DNA from 3 places in the Cryobacterium sp. SO1 genome. Region 3 is predicted to be linked to each of the others. Evidence: predicted binding sites of a transcription regulator. Region 3 holds the regulator's gene; each other region holds the start of a gene.
The links. Region 3 encodes HrcA, which represses chaperone genes, less so after heat shock. Its sites were predicted from a motif close to TTNGCACTCGNNNNNNNCGAGTGCNAA; they were not measured.
Positions count from the first base shown of each region.

Region 1: a site for HrcA is predicted at 2,513-2,539, ahead of groES (co-chaperone GroES). Genes of this name have one in related genera too.
Region 2: a site for HrcA is predicted at 2,479-2,505, ahead of groL (chaperonin GroEL). Genes of this name have one in related genera too.

Region 1 is NZ_CP067394.1:3,216,732-3,221,281, reverse strand. It holds gene BJQ95_RS15280 (DUF4190 domain-containing protein) at 1-691, shown strand, start outside; gene BJQ95_RS15275 (DUF4190 domain-containing protein) at 759-1,259, shown strand; gene BJQ95_RS15270 (SAM-dependent methyltransferase) at 1,282-2,469, opposite strand; gene groES (co-chaperone GroES) at 2,614-2,910, shown strand; gene rarD (EamA family transporter RarD) at 3,086-4,030, shown strand; gene BJQ95_RS15255 (ABC transporter substrate-binding protein) at 4,198-4,550, shown strand, end outside.
Region 2 is NZ_CP067394.1:3,094,754-3,099,303, forward strand. It holds gene BJQ95_RS14655 (hypothetical protein) at 1-683, opposite strand, end outside; gene groL (chaperonin GroEL) at 806-2,434, opposite strand; gene BJQ95_RS14665 (DUF3048 domain-containing protein) at 2,576-3,622, opposite strand; gene BJQ95_RS14670 (cold-shock protein) at 3,755-3,958, opposite strand; gene BJQ95_RS14675 (LytR C-terminal domain-containing protein) at 4,180-4,550, opposite strand, start outside.
Region 3 is NZ_CP067394.1:1,829,934-1,834,483, forward strand. It holds gene hemW (radical SAM family heme chaperone HemW) at 1-439, shown strand, start outside; gene BJQ95_RS08600 (DUF4870 domain-containing protein) at 518-892, opposite strand; gene BJQ95_RS08605 (DUF4870 domain-containing protein) at 987-1,388, opposite strand; gene hrcA (heat-inducible transcriptional repressor HrcA) at 1,556-2,575, shown strand; gene dnaJ (molecular chaperone DnaJ) at 2,642-3,754, shown strand; gene BJQ95_RS08620 (16S rRNA (uracil(1498)-N(3))-methyltransferase) at 3,769-4,536, shown strand.

The DNA of each region.
Region 1 (4,550 bases), 1.4 Mb from region 3:
GAACACCCCACATCCCGAGGTGCCCCAGGTGCCCGATGTGCCTCAGGTCCCCGACGTTCCTCAGGTCCCCGACTTCCCTCAGGACAGCGCGGCCGGCGACCCGCCGGAACGCCCGGGCAGCCCCGCCGGCGATCCCACCCCGGGCGCCGGTCCGCCCACCCCGCCGGGGAGCCCGGTCGGCCAGCCGACGCCTCCTGTGAGCCCGGCCGGCCAGCCGACCCCGCCGCCGCCCGCCTACGGTGCGCCGGCCACGGGCCAGCCCGCCCCGCCGCCCTACGGTGCACCGCAGCCCGGCTCGGTGCAGCCCGGCTCGGTGCAGCCCGGCTCCCCGCAGCCCGGCTACGGCACCCCGCCGCCGTCCGGCAGCCCGGCCGCCGGTTACTACCAACCCGGGATGCCTCCGGTGGCGAAACAGCCGATCCTGAGCATCCTGTCGCTGGTCGCCGGTGTCATCGGTATCCTCGGCTCCCCGGTTGCCTTCTTCCCGATTTTCGGCGGCATCCTCGCCATCATCCTGCCGGCCGCCGCTGTGGTGCTCGGCTTCATCGCCCGCAACAAGGAACCCAACGGCAAGGGCTTCTGGCTGACGGGCATCATCACCGGCTTCGTTGGCATCGCACTGGCACTTCTGAGTATTCTGCTGTGGGCGCTGGTCTTCGCAAGCGTCCCGATGAACAATTACAACTACTGACCCACGCACCGGCGGCTGATCCCGTCGGCAGGGCCGTCCCGGCCGAGACGAGAAACGAGTTCCACCTATGTCCCAGTCCGGGCAGCCCGACACCCGGGCCGAGCGGGAGCAACCGCACCCGCCCGCCGGGGTGCCTGCACTCTCGCGTGCCCAAACGCGGGCCGCGGAGGCTCGGGCCGCCGAACTGCGCTCTGCCCCGGGGCATCTGCCAGACCTGACCCGGCCGCCGGTCGCCGGCGAACTCGCGTACGAGTCCACGATCACCGCGCCGACCGAGTGGGTGCCGTACGTGTACACCACCGGGGAGATCCAGACCCACCTGGCCCGGCGCGGCCTCAGCGTCGCCGCCGCTGTCTGCGGGCTGCTCGGCGTTCTGGCGGGCATTGTCGTGATCTGGGGGGTGCCCCTCAGCATCGCCGCGGTGGTGCTGGCGCTGGTCGCCCGGTTCGTGGAGCGCCGCGCCGGCGGGCTCTGGATCGTCGGCTTGGTCAGCGGTCTGGCGGGCATCCTGATGGGCGTGCTCTGGTTTGTCGTGATCACCCGCATGCTGCCCGCCTACTACGGCTGACGCGCCCCAGACGGGCGCCGGCTCAGACCCGTTCGACCAGCAGGGCCACCTTGTGCCCGGCCGCACGCGTGAGCACCAGGGTGCCCGAGTTCGCACCCTTGAGCTTCAACCGGGTGCGCAGGGTCGCCGGGTCCACATCCACGCCGCGCTTCTTGATCTCCAGCGTGCCGATCTTCCGCTCGGCCAGCGCCAGCCGCAGCTTCTTCTCGTCGGTGGGCAGCACCTCCAGCACCCTGAATGCGGTGGCGAACGGGGTGCGGGTGAGCGTCGGGGCGGTCAGGTAGGCCAGGCCTTCGCTGAGCATCGACGCGCCCATCGACCGGGCCAGGTCGCCGATCAGGCGGGCGCGGATGACGGCGCCGTCCGGTTCGTAGACGTATACGCCGAGCTCGCCCACGCCCACGTCCTCGCTGTCGGCCGGGGCGGTCAGCTCCGCGACGCCGTCCTTGCCCAGCAGCAGCGCCGCCCGGCGGATGCCCGGCCGAGCCAGAGCGCCGAACCACAGCCCCATCTCCACCAGCTTGCCGTCCACCGACACCCACTGGGCCTCGGCGGTCTCGGGTATCTGGTCGCGGTCGTGGCCGGGGCCGAGCTTGACGCCGACCGGCATCCGTTCGGCCAGGGCGTACACCTCGTCGAGGTTGGGGGAGTAGTCCTCTGAGCGGGTCAGCCGGCTGGTGTTGCCGTGCCCGGCGGTGCGCCGGGCCGGGTCGAACCAGAGCGCGTCGAATTCGGTCGGGTCGATGTCGGCGGCGTCGGCGCAACGCACCGAGGACGTGGGGAACGGGGCCAGATTGAAGCTGGCGACGGTGGCGGTGACCTCGTCCACGTCGATCGCGGTCACGGTCAGCTCCATTGCGGCCATGGCCATGGCGTCGCCGCCGATGCCGCAGCCCACATCCGCGACGCGCTTGAGGCCGGCCTCGACGAACCGGCCGGCGTGCAGGGCGGCCACCCGCAACCGGGTGGCCTGCTCCAGGCCGGCCTCGGTGAACAGCATCCGGCTGGCGAAATCACCGAACTTGCCCTCTGCCTTCGCCCGCAACCGGGACTGGTAGAGCACCGCGTTGACCAGGGCGGGGGAGTGCCCGGCGCGGCGCAGGGCGCTGACCGTGCGCACCACATCGGCGCCGGGTTCGTAGGCGGGCAGGGAGTCCAACAGGCGCAGGCCTTCGGGTGAGAGCAGCTCGACGAGCTCGGCACGATCCATCCCGCAAACTTACCAACCGAAACCCGGACGGACCCCGGGCGCTCTGGCACTCACGTTGCGTGAGTGCCAGTTGCGCCCTAAACTCGACTTAGCACTCTCGCTCTGAGTCTGCTAACTACGTCTTAGCTAAGAAAGAGGTCAACCGTGTCGGTCTCCATCAAGCCGCTCGAAGATCGCATCGTCATCAAGCAGGTGGATGCAGAACAGACCACCGCTTCCGGACTTGTGATCCCGGACACCGCGAAAGAGAAGCCCCAGGAAGGCGAAGTTGTCGCCGTCGGCCCCGGCCGCATTGACGACAACGGTAACCGCATCCCGCTCGACGTCGCCGTCGGCGACAAGGTGATCTACTCCAAGTACGGTGGAACCGAAGTCAAGTTCGGTGGCGAGGACCTCCTCGTTCTGTCGGCTCGCGACGTTCTCGCGGTCGTCGTTCGCTAGTCACACCCCATATCGTTGAATCCCGGATGGCCTCGGCCATCCGGGATTTTTCGCGTCCAGAGGGGGTACCCGTGCACCAACGTCCGACCACTCCACTGGCTCGCCCGTTTTCGCTAGTGGCGAGCACCCCGGCACCAGCAGAATCGGGCGAGTCACGACGGGGGCGGCGCTCGTTATGACCGACGGTGATGGCGGCCGGAGGCGCGCGCCGCGCAGCGCCGCGAACACCGGACTGATCTTCGCCTTGTCCGCCTACGGCATGTGGGGCATCCTCCCGCTCTACTTCCTCTTCCTGGCCCCCACCGGCGCATTCGAGATCGTCGCCTGGCGGGTGCTCTTCTCCCTGGTCTTCTGCGGGGTCCTGATCGCCTCCACCCGGGCCTGGCAGCCTCTGGCGGCAGCGCTGCGCTCGCCCCGCATCGTGTGGACGATGGGGTTGGCCGGTGTTCTCATCTACATCAACTGGCAAACCTTCATCCTCGGCACCCTGAGCGGCCACGTCGTCGAAACCGCGCTGGGGTACTTCATCAATCCGATCATCACGGTGCTGCTCGCCGTGTTCGTGCTGCACGAACGGCTGCGCACCGCGCAGTGGGTGGCGGTGCTGATCAGCTTCATCGCCGTGATCGTGCTCAGCGTCGGCTACGGCACCGTGCCGTGGATCTCCCTGATCCTGGCGTTTTCCTTCGGACTTTACGGCCTGATCAAGAAACGGGTCGGCGGGCACCTGGACGCCCTCACCGGGCTGACCCTGGAGACGATGTGGCTCACGCCGATCGCGATCATCCAGCTGGTGGTGGTGTCGCTGATCTCCGGGCTGACCTTCGGCACCGTCTCCCCGGTGCACACGATCGCGCTGATCGGCTCCGGGGTTCTCACCGCGATTCCGCTGCTGTTCTTCGCCGCCGCGTCACGGCGGTTGCCGTTGACCACCCTCGGGCTGGTGCAGTACCTTGCCCCGGTGCTGCAATTCCTGGCCGGCGTGGTCATCCTGCACGAGCCGATGCCGCCGGAACGCTGGCTCGGATTCGGCCTGGTCTGGCTGGCGCTGATCGTTCTGACGGTCGATATGGTCGTCGCCGGCCGGGCCCAGCGGCGGCCGGCAATCGACCCGTTTTAGGGGTTTCACCCCAAGCATCCTGATCAGCGGCGCGTTCGTAACGATTTGGTCGCGTTACACGGCTGTAACACGACCGTCTTGTTTCATGTCGTTGACATGAATAGTTTTACAGCACGGCAACGATCGTTTGCCAGCTCTCTTTCGATTCCCCTTACCCTAGGAGCAACATGAGCGTATTCGCGAAGGCCTCGGCCTCCCGCTCGGTCCGGGCCGCAGTCACCGGCGTCGCCATCTTCGGCGTCAGTGCACTTCTGCTCACCGGATGCAGCACGGCAGAGTCAACGCCGGCCGCATCGGACGAGCCCGCAGCGTCAAGCAGCGACGTCAATGAAATCGTCGCCGGCGACCGCGATCTGAGCCTCAAGGTCGGAACGATCCTCCCGCAGAGTGGTGGACTGGCCTTCCTCGGCCCGCCCGAAGAAGCCGGAGTTCAGCTCGCCATCGAGGAGATCAAAGCTGCCGGTCTGGGGATCGACATCGAAGCCATCCTCCGTGACTCTGGCGACACCACGACCGACAC
Region 2 (4,550 bases), 1.3 Mb from region 3:
GGCGTCCAGAGCGGCCCGGGCGCCGGGGCATCCGCCACCGTCGTGACGATGGACTCGATCAACGGAGCTACGCGCGCAACCACATCATCGTCGCTGAGCGCTGCGTGCGCATCGATGCCCGTCAGCTGCACGTCGATCCAGGTGCTGCCGACGAGGATGTTGCTCGTGCACGACGACTCAGCGCCGCGACCGAAGCATGCACCTCCAAAGGAGTCACCGTAGGGCGCATCGGCGCCGCTCGGGACGTCGGTATAGAGCTCCGCGTAGCGGGCGTACATCTCGGCGGCGTCGGGGAGCACGAGCACCGTGTAGCCGGAGACGACCGGCTCGACCGGCTCGACCCCCACTACCGGCACCGAAGTTGTCAGGGCTGTCGCGGCGCAGGCCGTTCCGCCGAGCTGCTCGATCGCGTAGCTGAGCGGGCCCCCGCCGAGCAACGCTGCAGCATATGGCAGCGGCACTAGTCCGGTGGCCACGGTTTCGGCAGCGAGATCATCCGGCACGAGGTCGGCGCAGTCCAGGCCCAGCCTGGATGCCGGTGCGGTGACCGCATCCGCCGGGGCCGGGGTGCCGCTCGGGCCAACTGCCGATTCTGCCGGTACTGGCGATTCAGTCGTGCATCCGGCCAGGAGTGCGACCGCCAGCAACGCCGCCGGCACCAGCGTGCCCGACGACGTCGACAACCCCCGCGTCCCCATACCGCACGGTAACACCCAGGAGTTCGAGAACCGCACCGGACACACGAATGTGGGCGCCCCCAGAAGGGGACGCCCACATCTATTCGTCAGTGCTGGTGAGGCGCGACTTAGAAGTCCATGCCACCCGAGGGGTCGCCGGCCGGGGCCGGGTTCTTCTCGGGCTTGTCGGCGACGACGGCCTCAGTGGTGAGGAACAGACCGGCGATCGACGATGCGTTCAGCAGCGCCGAGCGGGTGACCTTCACCGGGTCATTGATGCCGGCGGCGATCATGTCGACGTACTCACCGGTCGCGGCGTTGAGGCCGAATCCGACGGGCAGGTTGCGCACCTTGTCGGCGACAACGCCCGGCTCCATGCCGGCGTTGAGCGCGATCTGCTTGAGCGGAGCGTCGATGGCGACGCGCACGATATTCGCGCCCGTTGCCTCGTCGCCGACGAGGTCAAGGATGGCCTTGCTCTCGAAGGCGGTCTTGCCGGCCTGGATGAGTGCAACGCCACCACCGGCGACGATGCCCTCTTCGACGGCTGCCTTCGCGTTGCGAACGGCGTCCTCGATGCGGTGCTTGCGCTCCTTGAGCTCAACCTCCGTCGCGGCGCCGGCCTTGATGACGGCAACGCCACCGGCGAGCTTGGCGAGACGCTCCTGGAGCTTCTCACGGTCGTAGTCCGAGTCGGTGTTCTCGATCTCGTTACGGATCTGCTGAACGCGACCGGCGATGGCTTCGGCGTCGCCGGCACCCTCGACGATGGTGGTCTCGTCCTTGGTGATGACGACCTTGCGGGCGTTACCGAGCAGGTCGAGGGTGACGTTCTCAAGCTTGAGGCCGACCTCCTCGGAGATGACCTGGCCGCCGGTGAGGATGGCGATGTCCTGCAGCTGCGCCTTGCGACGGTCACCGAAGCCGGGGGCCTTGACGGCAACCGACTTGAAGATGCCACGGATCTTGTTCACAACGAGCGTGGCCAGGGCCTCGCCGTCGACGTCCTCGGCGATGATGAGCAGCTGCTTGCCGCTCTGGATGACCTTGTCGACGATCGGCAACAGGTCCTTGATGTTGGAGACCTTTGAGTTGACGATCAGGATGTAGGGGTCTTCGAAGACCGCTTCCTGACGGTCGGGGTCGGTGACGAAGTACGCCGACAGGAAGCCCTTGTCGAAGCGCATGCCCTCGGTGAGCTCCAGCTCGGTGCCGAAGGTGTTCGACTCCTCAACGGTGACAACACCTTCCTTGCCGACCTTGTCGATGGCCTCGGCGATGATCGCGCCGATTTCGGCGTCGCCGGCAGAGATCGAAGCCGTGGCCGCGATCTCTTCCTTGGTCTCGATCTCCTTGGCGCTGGCGATGAGCTCGGCGATGACCGCAGCGGTGGCCTTCTCGATGCCGCGCTTGAGGCTGATCGGGTCGGCGCCGGCTGCGACGTTGCGCAGGCCTTCGCGAACCAGAGCCTGAGCGAGAACGGTGGCAGTGGTGGTGCCGTCGCCGGCGACGTCGTCGGTCTTCTTGGCGACCTCCTTGACGAGCTCAGCGCCGATCTTCTCGTACGGGTCGTCGAGCTCGATCTCCTTGGCGATGGACACGCCGTCGTTGGTGATCGTGGGGGCGCCCCACTTCTTCTCCAGCACGACGTTGCGTCCGCGCGGGCCGAGGGTCACCTTGACCGTGTCAGCGAGGATATTGAGGCCGCGCTCAAGGCCGCGACGGGCCTCTTCATTGAAAGCAATGATCTTTGCCATATGTGTTTCTCGTCCCTCCCGGACGTTACCAAAACGATGATGGGTTAGCACTCCAAACAGCAGAGTGCTAAACCGATTCTGGCACTCTGGGGTCGAGAGTGCAAGTGAACATGGGGCGTCGGTGCCTGCCGGACGGTCGAGTCAGGGCACCAGCTCCACGCTGCCGCCGTCAGCGGGAACCAGTTCGATCCAGGTGTTTCCAGGTGCGAGCTCGATCGTGGCCCCGGCCGCGTCGGCCAACCGGATCGGCGCGGCCGGGCCATCCTTGAACCAGGTGGCCGGCATCGTCGACCCGCCGGTCGACACCCAGGCCTCACCGGAGCCGGTCAGGATGGTGCGGGGCACCTCGCCGCTCCGGTCCACCTCCACCCGCAGCACCAGAATGTTGGTGGCGCGCAGCTGGGTTCCCGTGGTGTCGAGGTCCGCGGCGCCGTCCTGGCTGCGGAGGTAGCCCGCTGCAGGGTCCCAGTCCCAGGCCCGCCCGCCGGCCTCGGAGAACCGGGTGACGATCGTGGCCGTGGGGTCGCCGGCCAGGACCGCGGTGGTGTCTTCGCCGCCGTCGGCATAGTCGAACTGGGCGCGCGGCTCGGCGAGGTCGGAGTGCAGCCGCACGGTTTCGTCCGCGGCGAGCACCAGGTCATGCGGGGAATCCCGGTCCTCGGCGCGAACGAACAGGCCCGTGGCATCCTCGTCGAAGATGACGTTCAACAGCGGGGTGGCCTTCATCGCGTCGACGAACTGCGGCTGTCCGCCCGAATACGCCACGATCCCGCCGAAGGAGCTCAGGATCTCGGGGTCCATCGGGCGGATCGACCGCACCGGACCCACCTCGGCGGGCATGTCGGAGTGCCAGATGGCGGCGTAGCGGGTGAGCCCGCCCTCGACCAGTTCCTCGAAGACCAGGTCGGCGCTCTCGAGGCCGATCTGCGGCCGGGCGGCGGGGTGGTTGTCGATCTTGACGGCCAACGACGGATGCTCGGAAGCGGCCGGATCCACCGGTGTGCCGCGCAGGGGCGCGACGCCGGGTGGCAGTGTCGGACTCGGTGATGCGGTCGGCTCAGGCTGCGGTGCCGAGCAGCCGACCAGCCCCAGACCGAGCCCGGCGGCGACCAGGATCGCCGCGAGCGGCCCGCGCAGGCGGGGCCGGGATCGACGGGTGGGCCGAAGGGACATCCGAAACGCAGTCACGCCACACACTTTAGCCCGCCTGGTATGTCTGCCTGGCGGTCTAGGTGGTGGCGTGACTGACAATCGGCGCTCGATCAGTGTTCGTGAAGATCCCGATCGAGCGGGTGGGTGATGCTGTTCGACGCGTGGTGGTTAAGCCGGGCGGACCGATTCGGCCTGCGGACCCTTGGCTCCGGTACCGAGTTCGAAGATGACGTGCTGACCTTCTTCAAGAACCTTGTAGCCGTGCATGTCAATGGCGGAGTAGTGAACGAAGACGTCCTGTCCTCCTCCATCGACAGTGATGAAGCCGAAACCCTTTTCAGCGTTGAACCATTTGACGGTTCCGTTCGCCATGTGAAACTCCCCTAGTGCAGTGTTGTATTTCGGCACTCACCCGTTGGTGTGACCGGGCCTGGCGCAGAAACTGCGTCCACCGTCTTGTGAAAGCGCCCTCAGGCTGAGAGCGCTTTCAGAGAAGATGAGCGACCACTGCAGACACTAGTGACGGGAGCCAAGATCAAAAGGGGGTTGACTGTGCGCCGCATTCCCAGTATGGCTCGAGACGGGTGGTCAGCTCACTCGACGGGCATGGCGTAGTCGGAGCCGACCACGACGGTCAGGCTGGCGTCTGAGCCCGCGAAGTCTTCGGAAAGCAACACCACCGAACCGGGCAGCAAGGCCGCCACACCGCGGGCAGCGCCCTCCAGAGAGGCATCCGAGTAATAAACGGTCGTCGTGACGACGTCTTCGGCGTCTGCGTCACTGGTACTGCCGACGGTCCAGCCGCCGGTGGTGAGCAGGTCGCCCACCGACCGGGCCACGCCGGTCGTCGGGGTGCCGTTGAGCACCGTGACACTCGCACTGGGGTCAGTGGTCGGCTCCGCGGTGGGCACCGGCTCGGTCGTCGGCTCCGCAGCGGGCGTCTCGGCCTCAATCCCGGGAATGG
Region 3 (4,550 bases):
GGCAGGGTACAGCTGGTATGAGGTGAGCAACTGGTCCACGGACGAGGCGCACCGCTCCCGCCACAATCTCTCCTACTGGCGCAGCACCGACTGGTGGGGCGTCGGCCCCGGGGCGCACAGCCACGTCGGCGGTGTCCGCTGGTGGAACGTCAAGCATCCGGCAGCGTACGCCGACCGGATCCTGGCCGGCCAGTCGCCGGCCGCCGGACGCGAGACCCTGGACGACGCCACCCGCGAAACCGAACGAGTGCTGCTGCTGACCAGGATCCGGGAAGGCATCCCGGTCGCGACGCTCTCAGCGCTCGGCCGCCGTGAGGTGGCCAGTCTGATCCACGATCGGCTGATCGACGGCCGGGCGGCCATCGGCGGGAACATCGAACTCACCCTCACGGGCCGGCTGCTCGCCGACGCCGTGGTGCGCCGGCTCCTCACGGACTGAACCCCCGCGAACTGTGAGATAAGCCCCAAAACGCGCGCGCTTGAGGGGCTTAACTCACAGTTCGCGTGGGCTTTTGGGCTAGTTGAGGAACTTGATGGTCAGCGGGTAGCTGTACCACTCGCCCTTGTTGGCCGCGACGGCGGCGATGATGCTGAACACGATGTTGAGGATGCCGGCGGCGGCGAGGATGAGCACGCCGATGCCGATGACGGTGAGGATCCCGCCGACAAGGTAGGCGATGGCCAGGGTGATCTGGAAGTTCAGGGCTGTCGCTGTGTGCGCACGGATGAACGGGCCACGGTCCTTGAGCACGATGTAGCCGATCAGCGCGGGCAGGAAGCTGAAGATGATTCCGCCGATGTGAATCAGGGTGGCCCACAGCTTCTCGTCGGCCGGGCTCAGCTGGCTCGGTGCCTGGTACGGGGTGGCGGGGGGAGGTGTTGCCTCTGACATTGGATCTCCTTTGGGGACTCCGGTGGAAAGGCCGGGTGCGCACGGGTGTCGCTTCACCAGAATAGCGCCGCTTGGCGTTCACCGAGTGGGAAAACTAGCTGATCAGGCGGAGAGAGAACGGATAGCGGTAGCCGCGGCCCTCCCGGGCGCTGAAGAAAGCGACGACCGAGAAGATCGAGCCGAGCAGCCAGAGCACCCAGCCCAGGGACGAGAGCACCGACAACAGGCCGAAGGTGACAAGGCCCAGAACGGTGGCGGCAAGGTTGATGGTGACGTAGCCGATCAGGAGCGTGATCTGGAAGTTCAGCGCTTCCTTGCCCTCAGTGTCGGTGAACGGCCCGCGGTCCTTGAAGACCAGCCAGATGATCAGGGCCGGGGGAAAGAAGAGGATGCCGCCCAGGTGGGCCAGAGAGGCCCACTGCCGGTCCTGCTCCGGGGTGAGCGGCGCCCCGGCTGCCGGCGGTTGTGCTGGTCCCTGTCCCGTGGGATAGCTCATGACAATGTCCTTCGGTGAGCGGTGCGTGGGTGGAGTTGGTTCAACGCTACTGCCCGAAATCCTCCGGGAGCAATGGGTATCCCCGCCACCCGCGATATGATTGGCAGTCAAACAATGAGAGTGCCAATCCAGATCAGGCACACCGGGTACGAGGGAGGCGAATGATCATGGTGTCAGATCGCAGCCTTGAGGTGCTTCGGGTCATCGTCCAGGACTACGTCGCGTCCCGCGAACCCGTCGGTTCCAAGTCCATCGTAGACAGGCACGCCTTCGGTGTGTCGGCCGCCACGATCCGCAACGACATGGCGCTCCTCGAAGAAGAGGAATTGATCGTCGCCCCGCACACCTCGTCCGGGCGCATCCCGACCGACAAGGGCTATCGGTTGTTCGTGGACCACCTCGCCGACCTCCGCCCGCTCACCGGCGCCCAGCGTCAGGCCATTGAGGTGTTCCTCGGGCAGTCAGCCGATCTCGACGAAGTCCTCGCCCGTAGCGTGCGACTGCTGTCCCAGCTCACCCACCAGGTCGCCCTCGTGCAGTACCCGTCGCTGTCCCGCGCCACCGTGCGCCACATCGAACTGGTGCCGCTGAGCGACACCCGGGTGCTGTCGGTCCTGATCACCGACTCGGGGCGGGTCGAACAGCGCGTCGTCGAACTGCCCAGGGTACTGGAGGAAGCCGCACTGGCCGAACTCCGCTCCCGGCTCAACGCCGTGGTGGGCGGCCTCAGGATGAGCGAGGCCGCTACAGCACTCAACGGGTCCACCGGTCTGGGCGCGCCGGAGGTGCAGGACCTGATCGACCTGATCACCTCCACCCTGCGCGACCAGGTCGGCGCCAACCGGCAGGACCGTCTGGTCATGGCGGGCGCCGCGAACCTGGTGCGCACCGAAGAGGACTTCACCGGCAGCATCTATCCGGTGCTGGAGGCGATCGAGGAGCAGGTGGTGCTGCTGCGGCTGTTCGGCGAGATGGCCACAGACCAGCACGGCGTGTCAGTGAGCATCGGCCGCGAGAACGCACCATTCGGGCTCGGCGAGACGTCGGTCCTCACCAGTGGATACACCTCCCGCGGTGACGCGGCCCGGCTGGGTGTCCTCGGCCCGACCCGGATGGATTACTCCAACAACATGGCCGCCGTGCGCGCCGTCGCCAGGTACCTCTCGCGCCTGCTCGGCGAGAACTGACCCCACCTATTTTCCTGCACGACTTCCCACCCAATACCGCACGCACAACCGCAAGGAGAGCCAGCTTTGGCTGACCATTACGAAGCACTCGGCGTCACCCGCGATGCCAGCACCGACGACATCAAGAAGGCCTACCGCAAGCTCGCCCGCCAGCTGCACCCCGACGTGAACCCCGGCGCCGAGGCGTCCGAACGGTTCAAGACCGTCACGCACGCCTACGATGTTCTGAGTGACCCCAAGCAGCGCCAGAACTACGACCGCGGCGGCGACGGGCGCTCCGGCCAGGGCGGCGGCGGCTTCGACGCCGGCAACTTCGGCGACATCTTCGAGACGTTCTTCGGCGGTGGCGGTGGCGGCAGCCGCGGGCCCCGGTCCCGGCGCGAGCGCGGCCAGGATGCCCTCATCCGGGTCGAACTCGACCTCGACGAGGTCATCTTCGGCACCCACCGCGACATCGAGGTGGACACGGCGATCGTCTGCGCCACCTGTTCGGGCACCTGCTGCCAGCCCGGCACGTCGCCGGTCACCTGCGACATCTGCCACGGTACCGGCAGCATCCAGCGTGCCGTGCGCTCGCTGCTCGGCAACGTCATGACCTCGAGCCCCTGTGGGTCGTGCCGCGGCTACGGCACCATCATCGCGACCCCCTGCGTGACCTGCCAGGGCCAGGGCCGCGTGCGTGCCCGCCGCACCGTGCCGGTGGACATCCCCGCCGGCGTCGACACGGGCCTCCGCCTCCAGATGCCCGGCAGCGGCGAAGCCGGACCGGCCGGCGGGCCGAACGGTGACCTGTACCTCGAGATGAAGGTGCGTCACCACGACGTCTTCAGCCGCGACGGCGACGACCTGCTCTGCACCCTCGAGGTGCCGATGACCGACGCCATCCTCGGTGCGACAGCCACGGTCAAGGCTCTCGACGGTGACATCGAGGTGGAGCTGCGCCCCGGAGTGCAGGGCGGCGAGATCCTCACGGTCAAAGACCGCGGTGTCACGAGACTGCGCGGCAACGGCCGCGGCGACCTGCGGGTCGGCGTGCAGGTGCTCACCCCCACCAAGCTCGACCACAAGGAGCGAGAACTGATCGAGGCCTTCGCCGCCAGGCACAAGGTTCCCGCGCCCGCCCTCAGCCAGTTCCAGCAGGGCCTGTTCGCGAAGCTCCGCGACAGGTTCCTCGGCTAGGAGCCGCGGCGTAGATGGCGCATTTCTTCCTGTCCGACACTCTCGTCACGTCCGCCGACGGCGCCCGCGCCGCCGACCCCGTGCCCGGGGCCGGGGCCACGGTGAGCCTCACCGGGGCCGAGGCCAAGCACGCCGTCACGGTCAGCCGGGTTCGGCCCGGCGAGACGCTACTGCTGGGCGACGGCGCCGGCCTGATGCTGGGCGTCACGGTCCTGACGGCCGCGCCGGCGGAACTCACGGCCAGGGTGGACACGGTCTCCCGGACGCCGGCGGCCAAACCGCGGATCCTGCTCGTGCAGGCACTGGCCAAGGGCGACCGCGACGAACTCGCCGTGCAGGCCGCCACCGAGCTCGGAATCGACGGGGTCATCCCGTGGGCCGCCGCCCGGTCGGTGGCCCGCTGGGAAGGTCCCAAGATCGCCAAGGGGCAGGCGCGGTGGTCCGCCATCGTTCGCGAAGCCAGCAAGCAGTCCATCAGGGGCTGGTTGCCGGAGGTGCTGCCGCTGTCCAGCACCAAGCAGCTGGCCGTGCTGGCCACGACCAGCCGGATGCTGCTGCTCGAGCCGACGGCCGAACTCAGGCTGACCGCCGTCGCCGTACCCACCGACGACAGGGACATCGTGCTCGTCGTGGGGCCCGAGGGCGGTATCGCCCCCCGCGAACTGGACATCCTCGAACAGGCCGGCGCCAGCCGGGTGCGCCTGGGTGACACCGTGCTGCGCACGTCGACGGCCGGCCCGGCCGCGGTCGCCATCCTGAACGCAACCCTCGGCCGCTGGTAGGAGCGCTTAAGATA